DNA from 3 places in the Actinomadura sp. NPDC047616 genome. Region 1 is predicted to be linked to each of the others. Evidence: riboswitches for the same ligand, from Rfam matches in the RefSeq annotation. Region 1 holds a riboswitch; each other region holds the start of a gene.
What was found. A riboswitch is a leader RNA that binds a small molecule or an ion and turns the genes downstream of it on or off. The one in region 1 is predicted to bind cobalamin.

Region 1 (6,567 bases):
CGCCATCGCCAGCACGTCGGCGGCGCGGGCGATCTGCGCCGGTGACGCGTCCTGGGGGCGCACCACGTTCACCGGCAGCGGACCCAGGTCGGCGGGCACCTTGGCGGCCTCCACGTCCTCGGGGATCGCCAGGTAGACGGCGCCGGGCCGTTCGGTCTGCGCGGTCTTGAACGCCTTGCGCACCATCTCCGGCAGGGCCTGCGCGGTCGGCGCCAGCTCGGCCCACTTGGTGATGGGACGGAACAGCGACACCAGGTCGACGATCTGGTGCGACTCCTTGTAGATGCGGTCCAGGCCGACCTGCGCGGAGATCGCCACCAGGGGCGTGCTGTTGGTGGTCGCGTCGGCCACGCCGAGCTGCAGGTTGATGGCGCCGGGGCCGAGGGTGGCCGAGGCGACGCCCGCGCGTCCGGTCAGCCGCCCGTAGATCTCGGCCATGAACGCCGCGCCCTGCTCGTGCCGCACCAGCACGTAGCGGATCGGGGAATCCTTAAGGGCGTCGATGAAGTGGATGTTCTCCTCACCCGGGATCCCGAAGACGTACTCGACGCCCTCGGCCTCCAGGGTGCGGACCAGCAATCGGGCTGCGTCGGCCTCGGCCTGCGCGGACATGGTGGAACCCTTCCCGGTGGGGCTGCGTCACTCACCCGCTGCAGCACCCCGGCGGACCCGCGCATTCCGCCCCCACCTATGACCTCGACGACAGCACGCCCTAGTGGACGAGGTCGCGGAGGGTGCGGAGGGTGGGTTCGTCGCGGACGCCGGCGATCAGGAGGGTGGTGACGGGGCTGTCGCGCCACAGCTGGAGGCGTTCCTTGACGCGGCCGATGGGGCCGAGCAGGGAGATCGCGTCGGCCAGCTCGTCGGGGACGGCCTTGATCGCCTCGTCGCGGCGGCCGTCCAGGAACAGCTCCTGGACGCGGGCGGCCTGGTCGGCGTAGCCGAGCCGGCCGATCAGGTCGAGGTGGAAGTTGCGGTCGCGGGCGCCCATGCCGCCGATGTAGAACGCCAGCGGGATCTTGGCGAACTCGAGCGCGGCGGCCAGGTCGTCGGTGACGATCGTGGTGACGGTGGCGGCGATCTCGAAGCCCGGCGGGCGGCCCGCCAGCGACGCGCCGAACAGCGGCTCGATCTTGGACGGGTCGACGAACAGCGGCAGCCAGCCCTGGGTGAGCTCGGCGGCGAGCGCGATGTTCTTCGGGCCTTCGGCGCCGAGGTAGATGGGGATCTCGGGACGCACCGGGTGCACGATCGACTTCAGCGGCTTGCCCAGCCCGGTGCCCCCCGGGTAGGGCAGCGGGTAGTGGGGGCCCGCGCTGGTCACGGGGGCCTCGCGGCGCCAGACCTGGCGCATGATGTCGATGTACTCGCGGGTGCGCGCGAGCGGCTTGGGGAACGGGACCCCGTACCAGCCCTCCACGACCTGCGGCCCGGAGGCGCCCACGCCCAGGATCAGCCGCCCGCCCGACAGGGCGTCGAGGGTGAGGGCCTGCATGGCGGTCGCGACGGGGGTGCGCGCCGACAGTTGCGCCACGGCGGTGCCCAGTCGGATCCGCTTGGTGCGGGCGGCGTACCAGGTCAGCGGGGTGAAGGCGTCCGAGCCGTACGCCTCGGCGGTGAACACCGCGTGGTAGCCGAGCCGTTCGGCGGCCAGCACCGTCTCGGTCTGGTCGTCGGGGTCGCGCTGCCAGTAGCCGACGTTGATGCCGAGCTTGAGGTCCGCGGTCACTGTGGCACCCTCCGGGGTCGTTGCGCACCGCGATACTAGAACAGGTTCTAGTTGGTGGGGAAGGCGGCTGCGGAGACGGATCGGGGCCGCGGCCTCGCGGCCACGGCCCCGGTCGGCGGCGCGTCAGCGAACCCGGGCAGGGAGGGCGGGCGGACGCGCCGGGCGGACTATGCGGTGCGTGCGGTGCCGAGCAGGGCCCGCCAGCCCTCCGCGGACAGGATCAGCGCTGGGCCGGACGGGTCCTTGGAGTCGCGGACCGCACACAGACCGTCCGGCAGCGCCGCCACTTCGACGCACTGGTCTCCGCTACCGCTGTATGAGGACGTGCGCCACTGGGCGCGGGCGAGATCGCGTTGCAGGTTGTTCACGGGCTGCTCCCTGCTGCCTCGACGATGAGGTGCGCGGAATCCTCGGGGGACAACGCCGCCTCGACGATGCGATCGAAGCGACGCCTGTGTACGCCTGTTTCCTCTGCGCTTTCGACGTAAACGTCACCCATGGTGCCTTCGACGTAGGCGATATCGGGGTCTGCCGGGTCCGGAAAGGAAAGGATCGTGAACCGCCCGTCGAGCCCCGCGTGCTCGCCCGCGCCGTACGGCAGCACCTGCACCGTCACGCGGGGTCGTTCCGCCATCACGGCCAGTGCCCTGAGCTGGGCGTTCATCACCGGAGCCCCGCCGATCGGCCGGTGCAGCACCGCCTCGTCCAGCACCACGTGCAGCAGCGGCGCGTTCGGCCGTTCGAGCAACTTTTGCCGTACCTTGCGCGCGACGATGCGGCGTTCGATCTCCGTGGACCCGGGCAGCATCCGCCCGGCGGTGATCACCGCGCGGGCGTACTCCTCGGTCTGCAGCAGCCCGTGCACCAGCTGCGGGTCCCAGGTGCGGATGTCGGACGCCTCGTCCTCCAGCGCGACGTAACTTCCGGCGAAAACGTCGGCGTAAGCGGTCCACCAGCCGCGCTGGCCCGCCTCGCGCGCCAGCGTCATCAGGGCGTCCCGGTCGGGGCTGGGCACCCCGTACAACTCCAGCATCCGGGCGACGTCGCCGACCTTCGGCCGGGTCTGCCCCGTCTCCACCCGCGACACCGTGGCCCGGGACCAGTCGAGCCGGTCCGCCACGTCCTGCAACGTCAGGCCCAGTTCCTCGCGCAGCCGGCGCAGTTCCCGGGCCAGGCGACGACCTCGTACGGTCGGCCGATATGTCATGAGGGCAGAGTCTGTCGTTTCGGTCGGCACCTCTCAACGCGATTGCCGAAGCCGGTAAGGGCAATCTCGCCAACGGTGTTGCGCAAATGAGATTCTCACGCGAGGCTTCATTGAAGTGTAACCACAGGGGGACCCACAGTAACGGGACGATTGATGACCGCGTAGTCGGCCGAGACCTTTCGATCGCGGGGAGGGCCCGTGCACAGCTCGTCAGAACTCATCCATGACACCTCGCCGCCGCGTGCGGTGCCGACCGAGGAGCCCGGCATCCGCGCGGGCTGGGCCTGGTCCCTGCCGCGCGGCCCGGCGTGCGCCCGCCATGCCAGGACGCTCCTGGCCGACGCGCTCGCCGACCTGGGGGTGCCCCGTGACCCGATCGCCGACGCCAAGCTGATGGTGAGCGAGCTGGCCACCAACGCCTACCAGCACGCCGCCGATTACGGCCCGCATGAATTGTGGCTGGCGGTCGATGACGACGCGCGGCCCCCCGCGGAGGTCCGCTGCGCGGTGTTCGACGCCTTCGTCGACGCCCGGCTGCCCGGCTATTCGTGGACGTCCGGTGACTGCGGCCGGGGCCTGAGCATCGTCGCCGAGATGTCGCGGGGCCGCTGGGGGCTGCTGCACACGCTGTCGCGTCTGGGGACGCCCGTGCCGGGCAAGGCGGTGTGGTTCGTCGTGCCCACCCGCGTCGCCTGACGCCCCAGCCCCCTGACGCCCCGGCCGTCCCGCGACCGGACGTAGGGCATTTCACGTGGTCGCCGCTTGGGTGGTTCCGGGTGGTATGTCATGCTGTGCAGTCGACGGACGCGGAGGAACCCGGTGTGAATCCGGGGCTGTGCCCGCAACTGTGACCGGGGAGTTCTCCCCCCGCGCAAGGCCACGGCGGCGACGCTGGAAGGCCGGGGGAGCGGTGCCGTCCCTGACCGGGACCGGTGCCGGAACGTCGATCCGGGAGCCAGGAGACTCCGGCCGTCGCAGCTGACCGCCACGGGCGTGGACACCCGAGGGGAAGGATGATGAGGCATGCCCCGTCTGATGGGCCGATGAGCCGCCCGGCCGCCGATGGGGGGACGACCCCCCACACTCCCCGCTATCCGTTCTCCGCCGTCGTCGGGATGGCCGATCTCAAGCTCGCGCTGCTGGTCAACGCGGTGTCGCCGGGTGTGGGCGGGGTGCTGGTGCGCGGCGAGAAGGGCACCGCCAAGTCGACGATCGTGCGGGCGCTCGCCGGGCTGCTGCCGCCGGTGCGGGTGGTGGACGGCTGCCGGTTCTCCTGCGACCCCGACGCCCCCGACCCCGCCTGCCCCGACGGCCCGCACACCGGGCACGACGCGCGGCGACGGCCCGCCCGCCTGGTGGAGCTGCCCGTCGGCGCGTCCGAGGACCGGCTCACCGGCTCGCTCGACATCGAACGGGCGCTCACCGAGGGCGTGAAGGCGTTCGAGCCGGGCCTGCTCGCCGCCGCGCACCGCGGGGTGCTGTACGTCGACGAGGTGAACCTGCTGCACGACCACCTGGTCGACCTGTTGCTGGACGCCGCCGCGATGGGCGAGTCGTACGTCGAGCGCGAGGGCGTGTCGGTGCGGCACGCGGCGCGGTTCCTGCTGGTCGGCACCATGAACCCGGAGGAGGGCGAGCTGCGCCCGCAGCTGCTGGACCGCTTCGGGCTCACCGTCGAGGTCGCCGCCACCCGCGACCCGGACGAGCGCGCCGAGGTGGTGCGGCGCCGGCTGCGCTTCGAGGAGTCCCCGGCCGCCTTCGCCGCCGCGTGGGCCGACGAGGAGGCCGCGCTGGCCGCCCGGATCGCCGCCGCCCGCGACCGGCTGCCCGGGGTGGAGTTGACCGACGCGGCACTGCGCCAGATCACGGCCGTGTGCGCCGCGTTCGAGGTGGACGGGCTGCGCGCCGACCTGGTGACCGCGCGGGCCGCGATCGCGCTGGCCGCCTGGCACGGCCGTACCGCGGTGAGCACCGAGGACGTGCGCACGGCGGCGCGCCTGGCCCTGCCGCACCGGCGCCGCCGTGACCCGTTCGACGCCCCCGGCCTCGACACGCGCAAGCTGGACGAGGTGCTCGACGAGCACGACGACCGGCCCCCCGAGCCCCCCGACGGCGACGGCCCGACCCCGCCCGGAGGCCCCGGCGGTGGCGGGCTGCCCGACACGTCCCCCGACGCCCCGTCGCCGGAGACCCCGGAGGCGGGCGGCGCCGACGGCGGTTCGGGTGCGGGCGGTTCGGGCGGCGCCGGTCCGCGGCGCGAGGACGAGCCCGCGCCCGCCGACGCCGCCTACAGGCCGCGCCTGTTCACCGTCCCCGGCACCGGCACCGGCGCGCCCGGCCGCCGCTCCAAGGCCCGCACCCCGCACGGCCGCGTCTCCGGCGCCCGTCCCGGCTCGCGCGGCCTGCATCTGACCGCCACGCTGCGCGCCGCCGCCCCGTACCAGCGCGCCCGCGGCCGTACCGGACCCGGCCTGGTCGTCGCGGCCGAGGATCTGCGCGAGGCGGTGCGGGACGGACGCGAGGGCAACCTCGTGCTGTTCGTCGTCGACGCCAGCGGGTCGATGGCCGCGCGGCAGCGGATGCGCGCGGTGAAGGGCGCGGTGCTCAGCCTGCTGCTGGACGCCTACCAGCGCCGCGACAAGGTGGGCCTGATCACCTTCCGGGGACGGGACGCCACGCTGGTGCTGCCGCCCACCTCGTCGGTCGAGGCGGGGGCGCGCCGCCTGGAGCGGCTGCCCACCGGCGGCCGCACTCCGCTGACCGCCGGGCTGCTGCGCGCCGCCGAGGTGCTGCGCGTCGAGCGGCTGCGCGATCCGTCCCGGCGTCCGCTGCTGGTCGTGGTGACCGACGGCCGCGCCACCCACGGCCCCGCCCCGTCCGCCGCCGCGGCCCGGCTCGGCGACGTGGCCTCCGTCGTGGTCGACTGCGAGTCGGGGCCGGTGCGCCTGGGGCTGGCGGCCGAGCTGGGCGGGCGGCTGGGCGCGGAGGTCGTCCGGCTGGAGCACCTGGCCGCCGGGTCCCTCGCCGGAGTCGTCCGGGGCGCCAGGACGGCGCCCGACCGCAGCGCCTGGAGAAGGGGAGCCTAGGCATGCCGCAGGGGAAGCCGGAGCAGGTGCCCGACGACGGGCTGACGACGCGGCAGCGCCGCAACCGGCCGCTGGTGATCGTGCACACCGGGCCCGGCAAGGGCAAGTCGACCGCCGCGTTCGGGCTGGCGCTGCGGGCCTGGAACCAGGGCTGGCCGATCGGGGTGTTCCAGTTCGTCAAGTCCGCCAAGTGGCGCATCGGCGAGGAGCGGGCGCTGCGCGTGCTCGGCGACAGCGGCGAGGGCGGCCCGGTCACGTGGCACAAGATGGGCGAGGGCTGGTCGTGGATCCGCCGCCCCGGCACCGAGGCCGACCACGAGGCCGACGCGCGCGAGGGCTGGGAGCAGATCAAGCGTGACCTGGCCGCCGAGACCTACCGGCTGTACGTGCTGGACGAGTTCACCTACCCGATGAAGTGGGGATGGGTGGACGTGGACGACGTCATCACCGCGCTCCGGGAGCGGCCGGGGCAGCAGCACGTGGTGATCACCGGGCGGGACGCCGATCCGCGGCTGGTGGAGTTCGCCGACCTGGTCACCGAGATG
Region 2 (6,567 bases), on a different contig from region 1:
GCGGTCGACGAGCGGGACGGCGGGTTCGTCACCACCATCGACGGGCTGGACGACACCCGCCTGCCACGCCTGTCACTGCTGCGCGAGTCCGGCGTCCCGCTGTGGATGGCCGGCGCCGACGTGCCCCCGCCGGCCGACCTCACCCCGCCGATCATCTGGTTCGTCCCCGACAATGCCGAGGAGCTCACCGCCCCCGCCGGAACGGCTGTGCTCGACATCCCGGGGCTGCTGTGCCTGCTCGCCCCGACGGACGACGACCTGCCCACCAGCATCCCTGACCGCCGCGTCAACCTGCTGCGCGCGCTCGTCCCGCAGCTCGGCCTGGAGGCCGTGACCGACACCGCCGGCGGGCTCGAACTGAACGACGCCCGTCCCCGCGAATCACTGGCATGGCTGCTCGACCTGCTCGGCATAGGAGCCGACGCCGTCGTGCTCGACACGCTGACCTACGAGACCGGACGGCACCCGCTCGCCGTCCCCGCCGTCCTCACCCCCCTGCTCAGGTCTCTGCGCGACCGAGGCGCCTACGAACTGGCCACCGCCGACCTGGAGGCGATCCGCACCCCCGAGGCCCGCGCCCGGCTGCGTGCCCTGCTGCTCGCCCCGCTGGACGCGGCCCAACGGGCCATGCTCGGGCTCGCCGGAGCCCTCTTCCCGTCCGACCCCTTCGACGCCGTCGAACTGGCGTCCTGCGCGCACCTCGTCGGCCTCCCCGAAGAGACCGCCCCCGAGCAGCTCCTCCAGCCGATCGCGACCGCCGACGCACTCGTGACCACGCATTTCCTGGAACACAACGGCGACCAGTACCGGATCGCCCGGTCGGGCGTCGGGGACCTGGCACGCGCCGGAGCAGGCTGGGACCCGGCCGAATTCGCAGCGGAAGCACTCGAGCGACTGCAGTACGGCCTCGGGGACGCGCACGACGCCTGAGCACGGGCGTGCCGCGGCTCGGCCGAGCCCACTGCCGGTGCATCAGCAGGCGGGTCCCCTGCCCACCGCGGGCGGCCAGGAGGCGCCTTCGGTGGGCAGGGGGCTTCGGTGGGCAGGGGGCAGGGTCAGAAGTCCTCGTCGAAGGCGACCGAGCCCTCGATTCCGACCTGGTAGGCCGAGACGCGGCGTTCGAAGAAGTTGGAGAGCTCCTGCACGTCCTGGAGTTCCATGAAGCCGAACGGGTTGGCGGTGCCGTACCGGCGGGGCATGCCGAGACGGGTCAGCCGCTGGTCGGCCACGTATTCGAGGTAGGCGCGCATGTCGGTGGCGCTCATGCCGGGCAGTCCGTCACCGCACAGGTCGTGCGCGAAGGCCAGTTCGGCCGCGACCGCCTCCTCCAGCATCTCGGTGACCTGGGCGGTGAGCTCGTCGTCGAACAGTTCCGGCTCTTCGGAGCGGACCGTGTCGACGACGGAGAACGCGAACTCCATGTGCATGGACTCGTCGCGGAACACCCAGTTGGTGCCGCTGGCCAGGCCGTTGAGCAGGCCGCGGGAGCGCAGCCAGTAGACGTAGGCGAACGCGCCGTAGAAGAAGAGCCCCTCGATGCAGGCGGCGAAGCAGATCAGGTTCAGCAGGAACGCGCGCCGGCGCCCGGCCGTGTCGAGGACGTCGAGCTGCGAGATCGAGTCGATCCACTTGAAGCAGAACTCGCCCTTCTGCCGGATGGAGGGGATGTGCTCGATGGCCGCGAACGCCTGCCTGCGCTCCTCGTCCTCCTTGAGGTAGGTGTCCAGGAGCGTCAGATAGAACTGGACGTGGACGGCCTCCTCGAACAGCTGCCGTGACAGGTAGAGCCGCGCCTCCGGCGCGTTCAGGTGCTTGTAGAGGTTGAGCACCAGGTTGTTGGCGACGATCGAGTCGCCGGTGGCGAAGAAGGCGACGAGCCGCTTGACCAGGTGCAGCTCGTCGGCGGTGAGTCTGTCCAGGTCCGGCAGGTCGGAGGCGAGGTCGACCTCCTCGACGGTCCAGGTGTTGCGGATCGCCGCCCGGTAGCGGTCGTAGAAGCCGGGGTAGCGCATGGGACGGAGGGTCAGGTCCATCCCGGGGTCGAGCAGGGTCACTGGCAGGCCTCGCAGATCTCGGGGTTCTCCAGGGAGCAGACGACCGCCTCGGTGTCAGAAGCGGTGTCAGACGCGGTGTCAGGGGTGATGGCGGTGGGAGCGGCGGCGGCGACCGTCGTCTGGGCGATGCTGGTCGCCGGACGCGAACGCAGGTAGTAGGTGGTCTTGAGGCCGGCCTTCCACGCGTAGGCGTACATCGAGGACAGCTTGCCGATGGTGGGGGTCGCCATGAACAGGTTCAGGGACTGGGACTGGTCGACGTAGGGCATGCGCGCGGCCGCCAGGTCGATCAGTGCCTTCTGGGGGAGTTCCCAGGCGGTGCGGTAGAGCCGTTTGAGCTCGTCGTCGAGGTCGGGGATGTGCTGGATCGAGCCGCCGCCGCGCTTGATGGCGTCCCGGGTCTCCTGCGTCCACCGTCCGGCGGCGCGCAGGTCGGCCACCAGGTAGCGGTTGATCTGCAGGAACTCGCCGGACAGCGTTTCGCGCTTGAACACGTTGGAGACCTGCGGCTCGATGCACTCGTAGCAGCCGGCGATGGACGCGATGGTCGCGGTCGGCGCGATCGCGACCAGCAGCGAGTTGCGCAGTCCGACTTCGGCGACGCGCCGGCGCAGCGCGTCCCATTCGGAGGTCTTGCGGGGCGCGGCCGGGAAGTGGTCGGGGTGCAGCACGCCGCGCGCCGCGCGCGTCCGGTCGAACGCCGGGTGGGCGCCCAGTTCCTCGGCCAGGTCCGCGGAGGTGTTGTAGGCGGCCAGCGCGATCTCCTCGGCGATGGCGGTGGACAGCTCCAGCGCCTCGGGCGAGTCGAACGGCAGCCGCAGCGTGAAGAACACGTCCGCCAGGCCCATCACGCCCAGCCCGACCGGACGCCACTTGGTGTTGCTCGCGGCCGCCTCCGGGGTGGGGTAGTAACCGCGGTCGATGGTCCGGTCCAGGAATCGGACGGCCACGCGCACGGTCTCGCGCAGCCGGGCGAAGTCGAAGCCGTCCGGGGTGACGTGGCGGGCCAGGTTCACCGAACCCAGGTTGCAGACGGCGGTCTCGGTGTCACTGGTCACCTGGAGGATCTCGGTGCACAGGTTCGACAGGTGCACCACGTTGCCGGGCTCGGCCGTCTGGTTGCAGGTCCGGTTGGCCGGGTCCTTGAAGACCATCCAGCCGTTGCCGGTCTCGGCGAGCGTGCGCATCATGCGGCCGTACAGGCGGCGCGCCGGGATCTGCCGCACGTAACGGCCCTCGGCCTCGGCCCGGCGGTAGGCGGCGTCGAAGTCCTCGCCCCACAGGTCGGTGAGCTCGGGCACCTCCTTGGGGTCGAACAGCGACCAGTCGGCGTCGGCCTCCACCCGCCGCATGAACTCGTCGGGGATCCAGTTGGCCAGGTTCAGGTTGTGGGTGCGGCGCTGGTCCTCACCGGTGTTGTCGCGCAGCTCCAGGAACTCCTCGACGTCGGCGTGCCAGGGCTCCAGGTACACGCAGGCCGCGCCCTTGCGGCGGCCGCCCTGGTTGACCGCCGCGACCGAGGCGTCCAGCGTCCGCAGCCACGGGACGATGCCGTTGGAGGTCCCGTTGGTCCCGCGGATCAGCGACCCGCGGGAACGGATCCGCGACCAGGAGATCCCGATGCCGCCGGCGTACTTCGACAGCCGCGCGACCTGCCCGTACCGCTCGTAGATCGACTCCAGCTCGTCGCGGGGGGAGTCGAGCAGGAAGCACGACGACAGCTGCGGCCGGCGCGCGCCGGAGTTGAACAGCGTGGGCGAGGACGGCAGGTACTCCAGCCGCGACATCAGCCCGTACAGCCGGCCGGCCTCGGCGACGGTGTCGGCCAGCCCGCACGCCACGCGCATCAGGAAGTGCTGCGGGCGTTCGATGACCTTGCGCGTGTGCGGGTGGCGCAGCAGGTAGCGGTCGTAGACCGTCCTCAGTCCGAAGTACTCGAACCGGTCGTCGGCGGTCTCGTCGACGAGCGCGTCCAGCTCGGCGGCGTGCGCGGCGACGAACGCCGCGATCGCGTCGTTGAGCAGGCCCTGCGCGTGCGCGAGACGCACCGAGGAGCTGAACGTGCCGACGCCCTCCCCGGCGGCCTCGTCCCGGATCAGCTCGGCGAGCAGCGCGGCCGCGACCCGGGACTGGCCGGGATCGGCGCCGACCCGCGCGGCGGCCTCCCGGACCGCCAGTTCGCGGTCGTCGACGGTGGCGGAAACAGTCATCTGCTCTCCCTCGGGCGACGCCCTTCGGGCACGCCGGAAGGAGGGCACGACGAACGCGCCCGCCCACCGGCGTTCCCTTGAGGCTCGTGGACCACTTACGGTCGCGGGCAGGTCTTCGGACTCGGGGGCACCCACCACGGACCTACCGGCCGTCGCTTCCCAGGCCGTGCGGCCCAGTGCTCTGTGACGGCTTTCGTTCCCCTTCACCGCTGCGGGGCAGTCCCGGATTCGCACCGGGTTCCCTCTCGCGCCACCCCGTGAGGGGCGGACCCGCAACACGTGGAACTCTACATCTAGTGGCAGGAGTGAATGCAACCTCTAGATGTTGTGGGTGTGTCGCCAGAGACGGCGTGACGGAACGTCCGCGACCCGCGACGCTGCGGCGCCGACCGCCCAGCCTCGTGCTCGGGCCGGCGCGGCGGCAGCAGCCCGTGGCCGTCACCAGGTCGGGCAGGCGCGGCGCGGCCCACCGGGCGCCCGAACCGCGGCGCGTCAACGCGCCCTGGCGACCGTCACCAGCGCGGCGGCGTCTTCGACGGCTTCCAGGCCGTGCCGGGCGGGCGGCACGATCAGCAGGTCCCCGGTCATGCCCTCCCATGTGGTGTCGCCGCTGTGCAGCCGCACCCGTCCGCGCAGCACCAGCACCGTCGCCTCACCCGGGTTCTCGTGCTCGGCCAGCGAAGCGCCGGCGCGCAGTGCGATGAGGGTCTGACGCAGGGTGTGCTCGTGGCCGCCGTACACGGTCTCGGCACTGCGGCCCGCCGGGGACGCCGCCGCGCGTTCCATGTGCTCGCGCACCCGGGCGTCAAGGGAGATCTTCTGCATGAGGTTGCCCTGCCGTTTCCGTGTCAGTAGCGGACGCCGATGCGGCGCCGGCGGCGCGTCCGGCTCGGTGGGATGCGCTGCAACGCGGCTGCGCTAGGAGATGTACGGCCGCCACAGGTACCCCAGGGACGTCGGGGCACTCGGGTCGACGGGCCGACGACGAACGACGGAGTCGAGCAGGGGGGGTCGTCAGGAGCCGTCCTCGTCGGTGCGGGCGCCGGCGAGGACGGCGTCCAGCAGCCCCGGATAGCGGGCGTCCAGGTCTTCCCGGCGCAGGGTCAGCAGGTTCTCCCGGCCTGAGGGCTCCTGGATGATCACGCCGCCCTCGCGGAGCACGCGCCAGTGGTGGGTCATCGTCGACTTGGCCGTGATGCCCAGCTCGGCCAGCACGCTGCCGCAGTTGTGCTCACCGCCGCCGTCCAGCACACGGACGGCGGCCAGCCGCACCGGGTGGCCCAGTGCCGACAGCACCGCGTCGATGCGGATCTGGTCGCGGTCCGGATGACGGTACCTCATTGTCCCATCGTACGTTGATAGTCGAACAATTGCCCGGATTCTCTTGCCTCACCATACGAATGTACGTAAGTATTCGTACGGTCGTACTCGTCGGCGGGCTCGTCCGCCGGCCCGTTTCCCTCCAGACCCCGAAGGGTGTCCTCTGGCATGTCCGCTGTTCCGAGGCCGGCCGCAGGCCGGCGACTGGGCTGGATCCTGGCCCTGCTGGCGCTCGCGCAAATGGTCTACTCGCTGGACCTCAACATCGTGTTCGTCGCGCTCCCCGAGATCGGCGCGGAGCTGGGCTTCCCCGGCCAGACCCAGCAGTTGGTGGTCAGCGCCTACGTGGTGTTCGCGGGCGGGTTCCTGCTGTTCGGCGGCCGTGCGGCCGACCTGCTGGGCCGCCGCCGCGTCTTCGTGTTCGCCCTTGCCCTCTATGCCGTCTCGTCGCTGGCCGGCGGCCTCGCGCCGTCACCCGCCACGATCGTCGTGGCGCGGGCGGTGCAGGGGATCGGCGGCGCCCTGCTGCTGCCGTCCACCCTGTCACTGATCAACACGTTGTTCGCCGAGGGGCCGCAGCGCAACCGGGCGCTGGCGGTCTGGGGTGGCGCGGGTGCGAGCGGCCTGACCATCGGGGCGCTGCTCGGCGGTGTGCTGACCGAGCACTTCGGCTGGCCCGCCGTCTTCTACGTCAACGTGCCGCTGGCCGCTCTCGTGGCGCTGGCCGCGTTGGCGGTGATCCCGCCCGACCCGGCCGGCAGGCAGCGACGGCGGTTCGACCTGCCCGGCTCGCTGACCGTCACCGCGGGTGCCACGCTCCTGGTGTTCGCCCTGGTCCAGGGGCCCGAGCAGGGCTGGACGAGTCCGCTGGTGATCGGCGCGTTCGTGCTGGCCGCCGTGCTGCTGGCGGCGTTCGCGGCCATCGAGGGGCGCAGCGCCGATCCGCTCATGCCGTTCCGGCTGTTCCGCAACCGCAGCCTGAC
Region 3 (6,567 bases), on a different contig from region 1:
GCGGTGCGCACGTCCTGGGCCTCGGTCTTGAGCGGCCGGCCGAGTGCGCGTCCCACCGCGTTCCGGTCGACGTCCTCGGACTGCTGGGCCGCATGCTGGTTGGTCCCGCAGGCGGACGCGGCCAGCGCGGCGCTGACGGCGATGGCACCGGCCGCCAGGCGTGCGGCACGGCGCCGAGGAATGTGCGGTAGGCCCGCCCTATGGGAACAGGCCCTCACCAGCGGTGCGGGCCCCTGGAGTCCAGGGGCCCGGGTTCCGCCGAACCAGGTCAGCACTTCTTCATGCCGGCCGGCGGGTCGACGGAGGTGTACAGGTGGACGGCGGGGATGTTGCCCCACTGCTTGGTGCGGTCGCCGTTGGTCCAGTACCAGATGCGGTTGCCTCCGGCGTGGAGGTCGCCTTCGCCCCAGCAGGCGAAGACGCTCGGGCTTGTGTCGAGGTAGTCGACGATCCTGCTTCCGGTCGACCGGTGCTGGTACAGCGGCGCGCCGCGTTTGTTCTCGCAGAGGAGCTTTCCGTCGGAGCGGACGTGGCAGGTGCGCGCCACCTGCTTGGACGTGGCCGGGGCCGACTCCGTCGCCCCGGCGCCGCCCGTGGTCATGGCGATGCAGGCGCCGGCACCGAGGCCGAGCATCCCTACCTTCAACGGGCTGAATGTCATGGTGTCCCCCCAGAGCTGCGAACGTGACTGAGTGATTACAGAGTGTCACTGCACTGAATGGAGGACATCCGGGGAAACCCGTATCCGCACCCGTATGACTACCTGCGGTTATGGGGAATGCTGAGCGACTCCGCCAGGCCGCGCGGCGCGGCGCGGTGACACTGCCGGTGTCGGCGCAGGCGTCGACATCAGGGATCAGCCTGTCGTCTTTCTCTTCGCAGGCGTGTCATTTCGGGCAGGAGGGTGATCTGCGGGATGCCGGTGCGGGGATGGACGGTCACCTCGGCGTCCACCCGGTAGACCTCGGCCAGCAGGTCGGCGGTGAGCACCTGGCCCGGCGGTCCGGCGGCGACCAGGCGGCCGGCGTCCAGGACGCAGAGGCGGTCGCAGAACGCCGCCGCCAGGTTGAGGTCGTGCAGGGCGATGACGGCGGTGACTCCGAGCCGGCGCACGAGTCGCAGCGCGTCCAGCTGGTGGCGCAGGTCCAGGTGGTTGGTGGGCTCGTCCAGCACCAGCGTGCCGGTGCGCTGGGCGAGCGCGCGGGCGATCAGGACCCGCTGCCGCTCGCCGCCCGACAGCCGGTCGAAGGGCGCGTCGGCCAGTGCCGCGACGCCGAGGGCGTCGAGCGAGGCGGTGATGATGGCGCGGTCGGTGGCGTCGTCGCCCGCGAACGACCGCTTGTGCGGGGTGCGGCCCATCGCGACCACCTCGTACGCGGTGAGCTCGAAGTCGCCGCCGCCGTCCTGCGGGACGGCGGCCAGCCGCCGCGCCACCCGCCTGCCGGGTGTCCGCCACACGTCCTCCCCGTCCAGCAGTACGCGGCCGGACGTGGGACGAAGCGCCCGGTAGAAGGTGCGCAGCAGTGTCGACTTGCCTGCGCCGTTGGGTCCGACCAGGCCCATCACCTCACCGGGGGCGACGTCCACGGACACCTCGTGCACCAGGGCACGGCCGCCGACGACCACCGACACCGCCTCGGCGCGCACCGCGCCCGGCTCGTCGTCGGGCACGTCGATGGGGACGTCGGTGAGGACTCGGCCGCGAGTCATGACGCGGTCCTGCGGTGCATCAGCCACAGAAAGAAGGGGCCGCCGACCAGGGCGGTCAACACGCCGACCGGGATCTCCTCGGGCGCGATGAGGACGCGCGCGGCCAGGTCGGCGGCGATCAGGAACGCCGCGCCCAGCAGCGCGGCGGCGGGCAGTGCCCGGCGGTGGTCGGCGCCGACCAGCAGCCGCACCACATGCGGCATGATCAGCCCGACGAACCCGATCTGCCCGCTGACCGCGACGATCGTGCCGACGAGCACCGCGACCAGCACGAACAGCGCGGAGCGGAACCGGTGCACGTCCAGCCCGAGGGAGGCGGCGGCCTCCTCGCCCGCCAGCAGCAGGTTGAGCGGACGGGTCACGCCCAGCAGCACCGCCGTCCCCGCCAGCACCGCGGCGCCGGGGATCCACACCATCGTCCAGGTGGTGCCCGCCATCCCGCCGAGCATCCAGCGCAGCGCCGCCTGGGTCTTGTGGGGGTCGCCGGAGGTGACGATCAGGAAGCTGGCGGCCGCCGACAGCACCTCGGCGGTCGCGACCCCGGCCAGCACGAGCCGGACCGTCGTCATCCGCCCGCCCGAGCGGGCCAGCAGGTACACCGCGACCAGGGCCGTCAACGCCCCCGCGAACGCCGCCACCGGCAGCGAGAACACGCCCAGCAACGTCACGTTGAACACCACGACCAGTACCGCGCCGACCGTCGCGCCCGAGGAGATCCCCAGCAGCATCGGGTCGGCCAGCGGGTTGCGCACCAGCGCCTGCAACGCCATCCCGCACACCGCCAGCCCGGCCCCGACCGCCCCGGCCAACAGCACCCTCGGCAGCCGGACGTCGATGACGATCGTCTCGCGCACCGGTGTCCAGCCGGGATCGGCCAGCGCCGGATGCAACCGGTGCAGCAGGATGCCCCACACCTGACCGGCCGGAATGTTGATGGAGCCGATCGCGATCCCGGCCGTGGCCGCCGCCACCACCAGGCCGCCGAGCACGAGCAGCACCAGCGCGTATGGCACCCGCGTCCGCCGGGCGGCCGACCTCTGTGCACCGCCTGCGGCCTGTGCGTCACCGGCCTCCCGCGCGGCGTGCGTCACCGGAAGCGGTCCGGGTGCAGTTGCCGGGCCAGCGACTCCACCGCCGACGGTACGCGTACGCCCAGCACGGTCGACGACAGCGGCAGCACCGCGAACCGCCGGTTCCTGATCGCCGGTACGTCCTTCAGCGCGGGGTTGTTCAGCAGGAACCGTTTCTTTTCGGCGACCGGCCGGTCGCCGTAGTCGTAGATGACGATCACTTCGGGGGCGCGGTCGGCCACCTGTTCGAAGGAGACGTCACCGAACGTCTTGTCCAGGTCGGCGAACAGGTTCACGCCGCCGGCCCGCCGGATGATCTCGTTGCCGATGCCCGCGCCGCCGGCGGTGAAGGCCGTCCTGTCACCGCTGTCGTAGACGAAGACCCTGACCGGGGCGACCCCGGCGATCTCGGCCCTGACCGCGTCCAGCGTGCGGTGCAGTCCGGCGATCCGCTCCTCGGCCCGCTCCGGCACATCGAAGATCTTCGCGATGTTGCGGATCTCGGTGTCCATGGTGTCCACGGTCACCGGCCCGGACGCGCAGCCCTCGACGTTGAGGTAGGAGTTGATCCCGGCCTTGGCGAGGGCGTCGCGGCCACGCCCCTCCTTGGCGTCGAAGGTGCTGGCGAAGCCGCCGTAGACGAAGTCCGGCTCGGCCGCGAGCAGCGTCTCGAAGGACGGATACTCCTTCGACATCACCTTGATGGAGTCGTAGGCCGCCCGGTACTCCGGCAGGATCTCGTCATCGAGGTAACCGGTGGCCACCATCGACTTCTGCAGCCCCAGCGCCAGCATGACCTCGGTCGCGTGCTGGTTCAGCGACACCGCACGTCGCGGGGGACGCAGGTAGGTGGTCTTCATCCCGCAGTTGGTCATCGTCACCGGGAACCCCGGTGCCGCCTCCCTGCCGGAGGCGCCACCGGTGCCGGTCGCCGAACCGCCACAGCCGGCGACCAGCGACACCGACGCCAGCACCCACGCGAGCAGCCACCGAGCGCTGCGCGTCATCGGGACCAGGCCCCCTCGGCGCAGGCGCGGCACAGCGCCGTCACCAAGCTGAGAAGAGCACGACGAACGGGAACCGGCGTCGGACCGGCCATGCGTGAACGCACGCGAGCACCCTCTCCTCCCTGGGGAAATCCGCCCCAGCTCCAACGAGGAGGCGACGAGGTGAGTCTCCTGGCTCTCGGGTCGATGCTCGCTCCGGCCTTCCCACCCGCAACGCGGGCAGTGGCGTCATCGGAGTCCGCTCGCCGATCACAGTGGCGGGACCGCGCCGGATTCGCACCGGCTTCCTCGTTCCGCCGTCGCCTACCCCCACATACTGCCATGACTTCAACGGCCGGTGTCGGCGGCTCGTTCAGCGGGACGCGGGGGCCGGCCGGGTGGCCTCCAGCAGGCGCCGGGTCTCGGGGTGCTGGGCGGTGTCGAGAGCGGTGGCGGGGAGGTCGTCGACGACGCGGCCCCGGTGCAGGGTGATGACGCGGTCGGCGACGCGGCGGGCGACGCGCAGGTCGTGGGTGACCAGGGCGATGGTCATGCCGTGATCGCGGCGCAGGTCGGTGAGCAGCCGCAGGATGCGCTCCTGCGCCAGGACGTCCAGGCCGCTGGTGGGTTCGTCGGCGAGCAGGACGTGCGGGCGCTGGGCGAGGGCGCGGGCGATGGCGACGCGCTGGCATTCGCCACCGGACAGGGTGGCGGGGCGACGTGCGGCCAGGGCGGGGTCGAGGCCGACGTAGCGCAGCAGGTCGTCGTCGTAAGGGCCGGCTTGGGCGATCACCTGGCGGACGGTGTGGCGGGGGTCGAAGGACGCGAGCGGGTCCTGGAAGATCAGTCCGGTGCGGCGCCGGACGGCGCGTCGCCCACGGCCGGGCAGAGCCCAGACGTCACGGCCGTCGCGCAGGACGGTCCCGTGGTCGGGGCGGTCGAGCGCGGCGAGGGCGCCGATGAGGGTGGACTTGCCGGAGCCGCTGCGGCCGACGATGGCCACGGCCTCGCCGGGGGCGATGTCGAGGTCGACGTCGTCCAGGGCGACGGTGCGGCGCCGGCGCGACCGCAGTACCCGCCGCACGCCCTGGAGGGCGAGGCCGCCTTCGGTGGAGGGCTCGGCCGCCTGCGGGACGGGACGCGGCGCAGGGGCCGCTTCGGCGGCTTCGAGCAGCCGGCGGGTGAGGTCGGTGCGGGGAGCGGCGAAGATCTTGGGGGCCGGGCCGTGTTCGAGGACGCGGCCGTGGTGGAGGACGCGGCCGTGGTGGAGGACGGCGATGTCGTCGGCCCAGCGGGCCGCGGCGGCCAGGTCGTGGGTGATGAGCAGGACGGCGCGGTCGCGGGCCTGGGCGCGCACCAGGTCCAGGACGCCGGCCTGGGTGACGGGGTCCAGGGCGGTGGTGATCTCGTCGGCGATGAGCACGGGTGGCCGGTGGACGGTGGCCAGGGCGAGGGCGACGCGCTGTGCCTGGCCGCCGGACAGCTCGAACGGGTGGGCGGCGGCCAGGGCCGGGTCCAGGTCGACGCGGGCCAGTGCCTCGTCGGGGTCGCCGGTCCGGTGGGCGCGTACGGTCTCGGTGAGGTGCCGCCGCACGGTGATGGTGGGGTTGAGCGAGGCCAGGGCGTTCTGGAACGCGTATCCCACGTCGCGGCCGGGCACGGGAGGCCGGCCGTCGACCAGCACGGTGCCCCGGTAGGGGTGCAGCCCGGCGATGGCGCGTGCGGTGAGGGTCTTGCCGCTGCCGCTCGGCCCGACCAGCGCCAGCACGCGGCCGGTGGGCACGGTGAGGTCGACGCCGTGCACGACACGGCGGCCGGGGACCTCGACGGTGAGTCCCGTGACGGCGAGTCCCCGGTTCTCGGCGGTGGAGGTCACCAGGTCCTGCCTTCCTCCGGGCCGGCGATGGCGCCGGCGATGACGTTGACGGCGATGATGGTGGCCACGACGGCGGCGGCCGGGATGGCGACGGTGTACCACTCGCCGGTGAGAAGGTGGGACTGGGCCTCGGTGAGCAGGTTGCCCCAGCTGGGCCGGTTGGGCGGGATGCCCAGGCCGAGGAAGCTGAGGGTGGATTCGGTGAGGATGGCGTGCCCGACCTCGAACGCGGCGACGGAGGCGACCGGGGGCAGCGCGCCGGGCAGCAGGTGCCGCCACAGCACCTGCCATCGGGACAGGCCGAGGGCGTAGGCGGCGCGGACGTACAGGCGCCGGCGGCGGGTGCGAAGCTCGGCGCGGACGATCAGGGCGACCGGCATCCAGCTCGTCAGCGCGATCGCCGCGATCACCAGGCCCATGGACGGCCCGGCGACGGCGGCCAGGGCCAGCACGATGACCAGCAGCGGCAGCGCCAGCAGCACGTCGGCGATCCGCGCGATCAGCCCGTCCAGCCAGCGCGGGGCGATGGCCGCCAGGCCGCCGACCAGCATGCCGAGCCCGACGGTGACCGCGGCGGCGGCCAGCCCGACCAGCAGGGAGGTGCGGGCGCCGTAGAGCATGCGGGCCAGCAGGTCGCGGCCGAGCAGGTCGGTGCCCAGCGGGTGACCGGCCGAGCCGGGCGGCAACGAGGTCGCGGACGTGTCGGTGGCCACCGGGTCGAGCGGGGTGAGCGACGGCGCCAGTACGGCCGCCAGCCCCATCACGGCCAGCACCGCGACCGCGACGAGCAACGCCGGACGCCGCGGCCGCAGCCGCACGGCCAGCAGTCCCCGGGTCTCAGCCACCACCTGCGGGCTCCCCTCTGGCGACGGTACGGGCGAAGGTGCACGGACGACGGTGCGGCGTTCAGCCGGCATCGGCCTGC

Region 2: linked by a shared signal. The riboswitch ahead of ABZ801_RS02065 (ribonucleoside-diphosphate reductase subunit alpha) and the one ahead of ABZ801_RS27455 (putative cobaltochelatase) in region 1 are both predicted to bind cobalamin.
Region 3: linked by a shared signal. The riboswitch ahead of ABZ801_RS35460 (ABC transporter substrate-binding protein) and the one ahead of ABZ801_RS27455 (putative cobaltochelatase) in region 1 are both predicted to bind cobalamin.

The regions. Positions count from the first base shown of each region.
Region 1 is NZ_JBEYTB010000012.1:198,419-204,985, reverse strand. Features, by position in the region: gene ABZ801_RS27480 (acetolactate synthase large subunit) at 1-612, opposite strand, end outside; gene ABZ801_RS27475 (LLM class F420-dependent oxidoreductase) at 713-1,729, opposite strand; gene ABZ801_RS27470 (DUF397 domain-containing protein) at 1,897-2,097, opposite strand; gene ABZ801_RS27465 (helix-turn-helix transcriptional regulator) at 2,094-2,936, opposite strand; gene ABZ801_RS27460 (ATP-binding protein) at 3,135-3,632, shown strand; cobalamin riboswitch at 3,746-3,902, shown strand; gene ABZ801_RS27455 (putative cobaltochelatase) at 3,980-6,022, shown strand; gene cobO (cob(I)yrinic acid a,c-diamide adenosyltransferase) at 6,025-6,567, shown strand, end outside.
Region 2 is NZ_JBEYTB010000001.1:415,134-421,700, forward strand. Features, by position in the region: gene ABZ801_RS02055 (hypothetical protein) at 1-930, shown strand, start outside; gene ABZ801_RS02060 (ribonucleotide-diphosphate reductase subunit beta) at 1,056-2,054, opposite strand; gene ABZ801_RS02065 (ribonucleoside-diphosphate reductase subunit alpha) at 2,051-4,264, opposite strand; cobalamin riboswitch at 4,353-4,553, opposite strand; gene ABZ801_RS02070 (cupin domain-containing protein) at 4,757-5,089, opposite strand; gene ABZ801_RS02075 (helix-turn-helix domain-containing protein) at 5,279-5,605, opposite strand; gene ABZ801_RS02080 (MFS transporter) at 5,753-6,567, shown strand, end outside.
Region 3 is NZ_JBEYTB010000020.1:1,061-7,627, reverse strand. Features, by position in the region: gene ABZ801_RS35475 (hypothetical protein) at 269-634, opposite strand; gene ABZ801_RS35470 (ABC transporter ATP-binding protein) at 850-1,710, opposite strand; gene ABZ801_RS35465 (iron ABC transporter permease) at 1,707-2,723, opposite strand; gene ABZ801_RS35460 (ABC transporter substrate-binding protein) at 2,798-3,787, opposite strand; cobalamin riboswitch at 3,931-4,113, opposite strand; gene ABZ801_RS35455 (ABC transporter ATP-binding protein) at 4,140-5,642, opposite strand; gene ABZ801_RS35450 (ABC transporter permease) at 5,639-6,490, opposite strand; gene ABZ801_RS35445 (ABC transporter permease) at 6,549-6,567, opposite strand, start outside.